DNA from 2 places in the Roseburia sp. OM03-7AC genome. Region 1 is predicted to be linked to the other one. Evidence: predicted binding sites of a transcription regulator. Region 1 holds the regulator's gene; the other holds the start of a gene.
What was found. The regulator HrcA, encoded in region 1, represses chaperone genes, less so after heat shock. The targets are predictions, from matches to a motif close to TGTTAGCACTCNNNNNNNNNGAGTGCTAACA.
Positions count from the first base shown of each region.

Region 2: the regulator HrcA is predicted to act here: its motif matches at 2,959-2,989, upstream of clpB (ATP-dependent chaperone ClpB).

Region 1 is NZ_QTZJ01000001.1:738,580-744,405, reverse strand. It holds gene lepA (translation elongation factor 4) at 1-1,410, shown strand, start outside; gene hemW (radical SAM family heme chaperone HemW) at 1,428-2,615, shown strand; gene hrcA (heat-inducible transcriptional repressor HrcA) at 2,822-3,865, shown strand; gene grpE (nucleotide exchange factor GrpE) at 3,886-4,539, shown strand; gene dnaK (molecular chaperone DnaK) at 4,558-5,826, shown strand, end outside.
Region 2 is NZ_QTZJ01000001.1:1,212,509-1,218,334, reverse strand. It holds gene DXB39_RS05875 (threonine aldolase family protein) at 1-141, shown strand, start outside; gene DXB39_RS05870 (hypothetical protein) at 201-449, shown strand; gene DXB39_RS05865 (hypothetical protein) at 490-708, shown strand; gene DXB39_RS05860 (hypothetical protein) at 718-1,041, shown strand; gene DXB39_RS05855 (hypothetical protein) at 995-1,327, shown strand; gene DXB39_RS05850 (spermidine synthase) at 1,339-2,919, shown strand; gene clpB (ATP-dependent chaperone ClpB) at 3,067-5,661, shown strand; gene DXB39_RS05840 (polysaccharide deacetylase family protein) at 5,739-5,826, shown strand, end outside.

The sequences.
Region 1 (5,826 bases):
AATAAAATTGATCTGCCGAGTGCAAGGCCGGAAGAAGTAGTAGAAGAAATTGAAGATGTGATTGGAATTGAGGCACAGGATGCACCACGGATTTCTGCCAAAACAGGGTTGAATGTGGAAGAAGTATTAGAGCAGATTGTGCATAAATTACCGGCACCAAAAGGGGACGCCAAAGCGCCCCTTCAGGCGTTGATTTTTGATTCTGTGTATGATGCTTATAAAGGTGTTATTGTATTCTGCAGAATCCGGGAAGGTTCCGTAAAACCGGGGACAACCATCCGCATGATGGCAACCGGAGCAGAAGCAGATGTAGTAGAAGTAGGATATTTCGGAGCCGGACAGTTCATTCCATGTGATGAGTTAGAAGCCGGAATGGTAGGTTATATTACTGCCAGCCTTAAGAATGTGAAAGAAACCCGTGTGGGTGATACCATAACAGAAGCAAAGCGTCCTTGTGATGCACCATTGCCGGGATATAAGAAAGTTAATCCGATGGTATACTGTGGATTATATCCAACAGATGGAGCCAAATATCCGGATCTTCGTGACGCTTTGGAAAAATTACAGTTAAATGATGCAGCCTTACAGTTTGAACCGGAGACTTCCATTGCATTGGGCTTTGGTTTCCGCTGTGGTTTCTTGGGACTGCTTCATTTGGAGGTAATTCAGGAGCGGTTAGAGAGAGAATTTAATCTTGATTTAGTAACGACAGCACCAGGCGTTGTATACCGGGTACATAAGACGGATGGTACCATGATAGAATTGACAAACCCATCCAATCTTCCGGATCCATCCGAAATCGAATATATGGAAGAGCCGATGGTTGCAGCAGAAATTATGGTGACATCCGAATATGTAGGTGCCATTATGGATTTGTGCCAGGAACGCCGTGGTATCTATAAGAGTATGGAATATATTGAGCAGACCCGTGCAGTTATTAAATATGACCTTCCGTTAAATGAAATTATTTATGATTTCTTTGATGCATTGAAATCCCGTTCTAAAGGATATGCGTCCTTTGATTATGAGATGAAGGGTTATGAGCAGTCAGAGCTTGTGAAGCTGGATATTCTTATTAATAAAGAAGAAGTGGATGCTCTTTCCTTTATTGTATTTAAGGATACCGCCTATGAGCGTGGAAGAAAGATGTGTGAGAAGTTAAAGGAAGAGATTCCGAGACATTTATTTGAAATCCCGATTCAGGCAGCCGTTGGAAGCAAGGTAATTGCCCGTGAGACAGTAAAAGCAATGCGAAAAGATGTGCTGGCAAAATGTTACGGCGGTGACATCAGCCGTAAGCGTAAACTGTTAGAGAAACAGAAGGAAGGTAAGAAACGTATGCGTCAGGTGGGAAATGTAGAGATTCCACAGGAAGCATTTATGAGTGTACTGAAGTTAGATGAGAAATAGATGACAGGAGAACATAGATGGAACTTTATGTGCATATTCCTTTTTGTGTAAGAAAATGTGAATATTGTGATTTCTTATCAGCACCTGCGGACGAGCGGCTACAAAACCGCTACGTGGGTGCTCTTTTGCATGAAATCAGATATTACGGACAGATAATGGGACGTCCGGCTCTTTCTACTATATATATAGGGGGCGGAACACCGTCTCTTTTAGCACCGGAATATATCGCACTTCTTTTAAAACAGATTCAGGTAAGCTTTGAGGTGGAAGCAGATGCAGAGATTACCATAGAATGTAATCCCGGAACTTTAAATGAGGAAAAACTTCTTACTTATAAAGAAGCAGGCATTAACCGTCTCAGCATAGGGTTACAGTCTGCCTTTGATGATGAATTAAAGATATTAGGAAGAATCCATACTTACCGGCAGTTCTTGGAGAATTATGAATGTGCCAGAAGATGTGGATTTGAAAATATCAATGTTGATTTGATGAGTGCCCTGCCTTATCAGAGTACGGAGAAATTTGTTACCAGCTTAAAGCGTGTCATAGCATTAAAACCGGAGCATATTTCAGCCTATTCCCTGATTATCGAAAAGGGAACACCATTTTATGAAAAATACAAATTCGAGGCAGTGCTCCGGGAAGCCGGAAAGCCGACAGAGCATCTGCCATCTGAAGAGACAGAGTATGAGATTTATAAAAAGACTCAGGAGATTCTTGCAGAGGCAGGTTATGAGCATTATGAAGTATCCAATTATGCAAAGCCGGGGAAAGAGGCAAGGCATAATATCGGATACTGGAAGCGGGTGCCGTATCTTGGGGTAGGACTTGGGGCAGCGTCCCTGATTGGAGAAGTACGCTACAGTAATATAAGAGAGATTGAAGCGTATATCAAAGCATGTGGTAATATTTCGGCGAAGGAAATAGATGGAGTACCGGCATTGAATCTCCATGAGAGTGCAGATGCAATCAGCCGCCATGCCCAGATGGAAGAATTCATGTTTTTAGGCCTGCGTATGTTAAAGGGAGTTACAAGAACAGAATTCAAAGAGACTTTTGGCGTGGAAATAGAAGCAGTATATGGCGAAGTCTTAAACCAGCTTCAGGAAGAGGACTTAATCGAGAAAAAAGCCGGTGTAATAAAGCTCAGCGACCATGGCATGGACATCAGCAACTATGTACTCGCCCAGTTTTTACTGGATTAAGTAGTGCGGTGTTGAACCGCATTGAATCAGAACAAATCTAAAGAAAATATAAAATTATAAAATTCTGTTGACAAAAAAAACGAATGGTGCTATCTTAAGTACATAGAAATTAGCACTCTTTCAAGTTGAGTGCTAACAACTAAGAAAAAGCAGTACAAAAAGCTTTTTCAAATACCTATAAAAGTTTCATTTTCAGGAGAACGTGAATGAACGAGAACGAATTAGATGAAAGAAAAACAAAAATCTTAAATGCAATCATTCGCAACTATCTGGAAACAGGTGAGCCGGTTGGTTCAAGAACCATTTCCAAGTATACGGATTTGAACTTAAGTTCCGCAACAATCCGGAATGAGATGTCGGACTTGGAAGAGATGGGATATATTTTGCAGCCACATACATCGGCAGGAAGAATTCCATCCGATAAGGGATATCGCTTCTATGTAGATAATCTGATTGCAGAGAAGGACAAAGAAGTATCCGATATGAAAGAGTTCGTAATTGAACATACGGAGAAGATGGAACAGGTATTGCAGCAGGTGGCAAAGCTGTTGGCGAACAATACGAATTACACCACCATGATAACAGCACCGCAGTATCACCACAACAGCCTGAAGTTCATCCAGTTATCCAATGTGGATGATGAACATATTCTGGCAGTTGTCGTATTGGAAGGCAATCTTGTGAAAAATAAGATGATTCCGATAGAAGAGCCGATAGATAATGAGCATATGTTAAAACTTAACATGCTTTTGAATACACATTTAAATGGATTGTCATTAGATCAGATTAATCTGGGCACCATAGCAGTGTTGAAAGAGAAAGCCGGTATCCATTCCAAAGTCATCAGTGATGTATTGGATGCAGTAGCAGAAGCAATCAGCGAAGACGAGGATTTGGAGATATATACCAGCGGTGCAACGAATATCTTAAAATATCCGGAGTTATCGGATTCGCAGAAAGCAGGAGAGCTTTTAGATGCGTTAGAAGAGAAGAAACAGTTAGTAAGTCTGGTGACGGATAACCTCAGCAATGAGGAGAACGGCATACAGGTTTATATAGGAGATGAATCTCCAATTCAGACCATGAAGGACTGCAGTGTGGTAACAGCTACCTATGAACTTGGTAAAGGCGTGAAGGGAACGATAGGAATTATCGGACCAAAGCGTATGGATTATGAGAACGTCATGGATAATCTGAAAAATTTGAAATCACAACTAGAAGGCATATTTGATAAGCCGAAGAAAGAATAGCATAGAAAGGTGGTAAGGAAGTGGCAGAAGAAAAGAAAGAAGAAGTGCTTGAGGAAGTATTAGAAGACTTAGAAGCAGAGGATGCAAAAAAGCAGGAAGAAGCACAGAATACCGCCTCAGAAGAAAAAGAAGTTGAGGCAGAAGAAAAAACGGAAGATACCGAATCTGAACCGGAAGAAATAGAGAAAGAAGATGAGGAGAAAAAGAAAGGTATCTTTAAAAAGAAAGACAAGAAAGATAAGAAGGACGAACAGATTGAAGATTTAACCGACCGGCTGAAACGTCAGATGGCAGAATTTGAAAACTTCCGTAAGAGAACGGAAAAGGAAAAGAGCCAGATGTATGACATGGGAGCCAGCGCAATCTTAGAGAAAATCCTTCCAGTTATCGACAATTTTGAAAGAGGGCTTGCAGCTGTACCGGAAGAAGACAAAAACAATGGCTTCGTAGAAGGTATGGATAAGATTTATAAGCAGATGATGACAGTGCTGACAGAGGTTGGTGTAACACCGATTGAAGCAGCCGGTCAGGAGTTTGACCCGAATCTCCATAATGCAGTAATGCATGTGGAAGATGAAGAACTCGGTGAGAATGTAGTAGCCGAGGAGTTACAGAAAGGTTACAAGTACAAAGAAAATGTAATCAGACATAGCATGGTAAAAGTAGCGAATTAAGCATAGGAGGATAAGAACATGAGTAAAATTATTGGTATTGATTTAGGAACAACAAACAGTTGTGTGGCAGTTATGGAAGGTGGAAAACCTACCGTTATAGCAAACCAGGAAGGTGCAAGAACAACACCATCTATCGTAGCATTTACAAAAACAGGTGAGCGTCTGATTGGTGAACCAGCAAAACGTCAGGCAGTAACCAACGCAGAGAAAACAATCTCTTCCATTAAGAGACATATGGGAACCGATTACAAAGTAAGCATTGATGACAAACAGTATTCTCCACAGCAGATTTCTGCAATGATTTTACAGAAATTAAAAGCTGATGCAGAAGGATATTTAGGAGAAAAAGTATCAGAAGCAGTTATTACTGTACCGGCATACTTCAATGATGCACAGCGTCAGGCAACCAAGGATGCAGGTAAGATTGCAGGACTTGATGTAAAACGTATCATCAACGAGCCGACAGCAGCAGCACTTGCTTATGGACTGGACAACGAAAAAGAACAGAAAATTATGGTATACGACTTAGGTGGTGGTACATTTGATGTATCTATCATCGAAATCGGTGACGGAGTCATCGAAGTATTATCTACAAATGGTGATACCAGATTAGGTGGAGATGATTTCGATAACAAGATTACACAGTGGATGATTGACGAATTCAAGAAAGCAGAAGGCGTTGATTTATCTACTGATAAGATGGCTCTTCAGAGATTAAAAGAAGCTGCAGAGAAAGCTAAGAAAGAGTTGTCTTCAGCAACAACAACCAATATCAACCTGCCTTTCATTACTGCAACAGCAGAAGGACCAAAGCACTTTGATATGAACTTGACAAGAGCAAAATTCGATGAGTTGACACATGACTTAGTAGAAAAAACAGCAATCCCGGTACAGAACGCTATGAAAGATGCAGGCGTAACCAATGCAGACTTAGGCCAGGTATTATTGGTTGGTGGTTCTACACGTATCCCGGCTGTTCAGGATAAAGTAAGACAGTTAACAGGCAAAGAGCCAAGTAAATCCTTAAACCCGGATGAGTGTGTAGCACTTGGTGCTTGTATCCAGGGTGGTAAATTAGCAGGAGATGCCGGCGCAGGCGATATCCTTCTTCTGGATGTTACGCCATTGTCACTGTCTATCGAGACCATGGGTGGAGTTGCAACAAGACTGATTGAGAGAAATACAACAATTCCTACAAGAAAGAGCCAGATTTTCTCAACAGCAGCAGATAATCAGACAGCAGTAGATATCAACGTAGTACAGGGTGAGCGTCAGTTCGCAAGAGAT
Region 2 (5,826 bases), 470 kb from region 1:
AAGCTTGCGCAAAAAGTTGAATTCAGCTTCTGGGAGAAAAAGGATGAGACGCATACGGTAATTCGTTTTGCAACCAGTTGGGCAACGACAATGGAAGACGTGGATGAGCTGATAAAATTGATTAAACAGATAAATGAGTAGATGAATGATAGACGGATAAACAGATAATGAATAAAAAGGATGGAATGAGGATTTAAAAGATGTGGGCAATACTAATGATAGTACTGTTTTTCAGTGCGTTTGCAGGAATCATCTATCTGATAAACCGGATTGGAAAATTTGGTTTCCTGAATAAAATAACAAAAGGAAAAAAGTGGCTGCGCATCCTAATTAGTGCGGTTTTGGTATGTGGAATCACCGTAATACTCTGGGTAGCGTGGGGTTCGATGAATGCTATGGTATGCTATAGTATGCATTCTGCATCTGATTATATTCTGGCTTATCAGTGACGGAATTTTTGCACTGATAAAAAAACGCCGGAAGAAATCTTTGAAAAGATATTATGCCGGAGCTGTGGCACTTGTATTTACCATAGGATATCTTGGAAGCGGCTGGTATCTGGCACATCATGTATGGGAGACGGACTATCAGATTCAGACGGATAAGGAAGTAGGAAGCCTTCGGGTGGCAGTATTTGCAGATTCCCATGTAGGGACAACTTTTCATGGGGAAGGCTTTGCCGAGCATATGAAAACCATAGAGGAGTAGCACCCGGATGTGGTTCTGATTGTGGGAGACTTTGTGGATGATGATACGACAAAAGAAGATATGATAGCCTGCTGCAAAGCATTAGGAGAGCTTGATACGACTTATGGTGTATATTATGTCTTTGGAAATCATGATAAAGGATATTATCCGCCGGAATACCGGGGCTATGATGGAAATGATTTGATAGTGGAATTAGAAAAAAATCAGGTACATGTTCTGCAGGATGAGGTAGAACTGATTGCGGATAAATTCTATATAATAGGAAGACAGGATAAATCCGAAGAATATGCAGAAAAAAAGAGCCACAATGGAAGAACTGACGGCAAACCTTGATCCGGATAAATTCTCCATTGTATTAGACCATCAGCCACAGGATTATGCAGCGCAGCAGAATGTCAATGTGGATCTGGTTCTTTCCGGACATACCCACGGTGGACAGCTATTCCCGCTGATGACCATTGAGAATCTTACGAAAATGACACCGGATGACCGTGTCTATGGATATGAGCAGAGAGAAAATACGAATTTTATTGTAACATCAGGAATTTCCGACTGGGCGATTAAGTTTAAAACGGGATGTAAGTCGGAGTATCTTATGATTGATATTGAAGGAAAATAAAAGAGGTGTATATGAAAAAGTTATTTTTGTATTTGACGGAATTTTTTGCAGGAATGTCAGTGATGGCAGTAGAGTTAGGCGCAAGCAGATTACTTGCACCATATTTTAGTTCTTCCCAGATAGTCTGGACAATCATTATCGGAACCATTATGATTGCCATGGCATTGGGAAATATTTATGGCGGAAGGACGGCAGACAAATCACCGAACCCGGATAAACTGTATGGAAGAATTATCATTGCCGCAATCTGGATTGCATTAATTCCGGTAGTGGGAAAATATATTATCATAGGAATATCAGCCCTTTTAATCTTTGCGGTAAATAATAATTTCCTGATTATTGCAGCTTTTGCAGCCTGCATGGTAATTTTCGTATTTCCGCTGTTTCTGTTGGGAACGGTAACACCATCCCTGGTAAAATATTCTGTTGATAATTTAGATGACAACGGAAAGACAGTAGGTACCTTAGGGGCATTTAACACCATCGGAAGCATCATTGGAACCTTTATCCCAACCTTTGTGACAATTCCGGCAGTAGGAACATCCGTTACATTTCTTATCTTTGCGGGAATTTTACTGGCATTATCCATCGTATATTTTATCAATGCGCATACCGGAAAGAAGAAAATAGTTGCATCTATTCTGATATTTGCACTGTGCTGCGGGTTTGGATATTCCGACTCATTTGCATTCTGGGAAAATAATCTGACCTATGAGGGGGAATCCGTATATAACTATCTTCAGGTATACGAAAATCAGGACAAGGTGTCCTTATCCACCAATGTGTTATTCGGTGTGCAGTCTGTGTATATGAAGCAGGATGAACTGACCGGCATGTATTATGATTATGCCATGGCGGCACCGCTTATGTTAAAAGACAAAGAAATATCAGACATGGATGTGCTGATTCTTGGAATGGGAACCGGTACTTATGCAACCCAGTGCCGGAAATATTTTGGAGATATGAATGTGGAAGGTGTTGAAATTGATGAGAAGATTACAAAGCTTTCCAGACAGTATTTTTCACTTTCGGAGGATGTGCCGGTAACGACTTATGATGGAAGAGCATTTTTAAATGCATCCGATAAGAAATACGATGTCATTATGGTAGATGCTTATCAGGATATTACGATTCCGTTTCAGATGTCTTCCGTTGAATTTTTTACGCTGGTAAAAGAGCATTTAAATAAAAATGGCGTAATGGTGGTGAATATGAACATGCGTGGGCAGAAAGAAGGAAATATTAACCAGTATCTTTCCGACACCATAGGAAGTGTATTTGGAACAGAATATACTGTGGATGTGGCAGGCTCTACAAACCGGGAACTGTTTGCATCCGACAATGGAGAAATTTTAAAGAATCTTTCTAACAACATTTCCAAGCTTGAAAATCAGGAGTTAAAGGGAATGATGACAGAGGTATTGGCAGATACCGTTTCCTATGAAAAGGGCGATTATATTCTTACAGATGATAAGGCACCGGTGGAACTTCTTGGAATGCAGGTGATTGATGAGATGATAAAAGATGAAGTTGCATATTATAAGGGAGTTTATAAAGAGGAAGGGCTGAAAGGACTGCTGAATTCCTTTTAAATATAAGAAAAATAGTAATTAACAAAAATTGTCTGAAAATTTTAGCACTCACCTCTTGACAGTGCTAATAATGCGTGCTATATTTATGCTTGGAAACAGAAATAACAGGAATTCGTTCATAGCACAGTGGGAAATGAGGTGAAAGATATGAACATTCAGAAATTTACACAGAAGTCAATGGAAGCAATCCAGGATTGCGAAAAATTAGCATATGAATATGGCAATCAGGAAATCGAGCAGGAACATCTTTTAGTGGCATTACTGCAGCAGGAAGATGGACTGATTTTAAAACTGATCGAGAAAATGGAAATCCAGAAGGAGCATTTTGTAGACAATGCAATCCGCCATCTGGAAGCAAGAACCAAGGTGTCCGGCGGCCAGGTTTATGTCGGCCAGGCATTGAATAAGGTATTGATTAGTGCAGAGGATGAGGCAAAGCAGATGGGAGATGATTATGTTTCTGTAGAGCATCTGTTTTTATCCTTATTAAGATATCCGAACCCTGCATTAAAGGAAATTTTTAAGGAATATGGTATTACAAGAGACCGTTTCCTGCAGGCACTGTCTACGGTGCGTGGCAACCAGCGTGTGACCTCCGATAATCCGGAAGCTACTTATGATACCTTAAATAAATATGGTTATGATATGGTAGAGAGGGCGAGAGACCAGAAGCTGGATCCGGTCATCGGACGAGATGCAGAAATCCGGAATGTAGTGCGTATTTTGTCCCGTAAGACGAAAAACAATCCGGTACTGATTGGCGAACCCGGTGTAGGTAAAACCGCAGTTGTAGAGGGACTGGCACAACGGATTGTACGTGGTGATGTTCCGGAAGGATTAAAGGATAAGAAGCTCTTTGCACTGGATATGGGTGCATTGGTAGCCGGAGCAAAATACCGTGGTGAATTTGAGGAACGTCTGAAAGCAGTATTGGATGAAGTAAAGAAATCCGAAGGACAGATTATCCTCTTTATCGATGAGCTGCATACCATTGTTGGTGCAGGAAAAACCGATGGAGCCATGGATGCCGGACAGCTTTTAAAACCAATGCTTGCCCGTGGAGAACTGCATTGTATCGGTGCTACCACATTGGATGAGTACCGGGAATACATTGAAAAGGATGCCGCATTGGAACGAAGATTCCAGCCGGTTATGGTAGACGAACCAACGGTAGAAGATACTATTTCTATCCTGCGTGGATTAAAGGAGAGGTATGAAGTATTCCATGGAGTAAAGATTACCGACAGTGCACTGGTTTCCGCAGCAGTGCTTTCGAACCGTTATATCTCAGACCGGTTCTTACCGGATAAGGCAATTGACCTGGTGGATGAAGCCTGTGCACTGATTAAGACAGAGCTTGATTCCATGCCGACCGAGTTAGACGAACTGAACCGTCGTGTCATGCAGTTAGAGATTGAAGAGACTGCATTGAAAAAAGAGGATGACCGTCTGAGCCAGGAGCGTCTGGCAGACTTACAGAAAGAGTTAGCAGAGCTTCGGAGTGAGTTCCAGAATAAGAAGGCACAGTGGGACAATGAAAAGAAATCCGTAGAGAAAGTCCAGAAGCTGCGTGAGGATTTGGAAAGCCTGAAAAATGAAATCCAGCAGGCAGAGCAGAGCTATGATTTAAATAAAGCGGCAGAATTAAAATATGGTAAGCTGCCGCAGTTACAGCAGCAGTTGGAAATTGAAGAAGAAAAAGTCAAAGGTGAAGATTTATCACTGGTACATGAAAGTGTCAGCGAAGAAGAAATCGCAAAGATTATCTCCCGCTGGACCGGAATCCCGGTAGCAAAACTGACTGAGAGCGAACGAAATAAGACACTGCACCTTGATGAAGAACTGCATAAACGTGTCATTGGACAGGACGAGGGCGTTACCAAGGTAACAGAAGCAATCATCCGTTCCAAAGCCGGAATCAAAGACCCGAGCAAGCCAATCGGTTCTTTCCTGTTCTTAGGACCAACCGGTGTAGGTAAGACAGAGCTTGCCAAAGCATTAGCAAGCTGCCTTTTCGATGATGAATCCAATATGGTCCGTCTCGATATGAGCGAGTATATGGAGAAATATTCCGTCTCCCGTCTGATTGGAGCACCTCCTGGATATGTAGGCTATGATGAAGGTGGTCAGCTGACGGAGGCAGTCCGCCGGAAACCGTATTCCGTAGTCCTCTTTGATGAGGTGGAAAAAGCACATCCGGATGTCTTTAATGTACTGCTTCAGGTACTGGATGACGGACGAATTACCGATTCCCAGGGACGTACCGTAGACTTTAAGAATACCATTATTATCATGACTTCTAACTTAGGCTCCATGCATCTGTTGGAGGGCATTGACGAAAATGGCGAGATTCGTCCGGAAGCAGAAGAAGCTGTCATGGAAGAACTGAAGGGTAACTTCCGGCCGGAATTTTTAAACCGTCTGGATGAAATTATTATGTTCAAGCCGCTGACCAAAGACAACATCGGCAACATTATCAAGTTACTGATGGAAGATCTGAATAAACGTCTTGCAGACCGTGAACTGAAAGTGGAGCTGACCAAGGCTGCCGAGGATTATATTACCGAGAAAGGTTATGACCCGGTATATGGTGCAAGACCACTGAAACGTTTCCTGCAGAAATATGTGGAGACATTGGCTGCAAAATTGATTCTTGCAGATAAAGTCAGAGAGGGAGATACCATTCTTATCGACCTTACCGATGGAGAACTGACTGCCAGCGCAAAACCGGCGACCGCCTGAAATGGTTCAAGCCTGACATAATAAGAAATGCAGTTGCTGCATATATTGTCAGGAGAGCAGAAAAGTAACGGTGTAAAATGAGTCGAATCCGAAAAGCATTGATATGGATGAATCTGGCACTGGCGGTATTGGTAATTGCCGCCGGAGCCTGTCGGATCCGTGTCA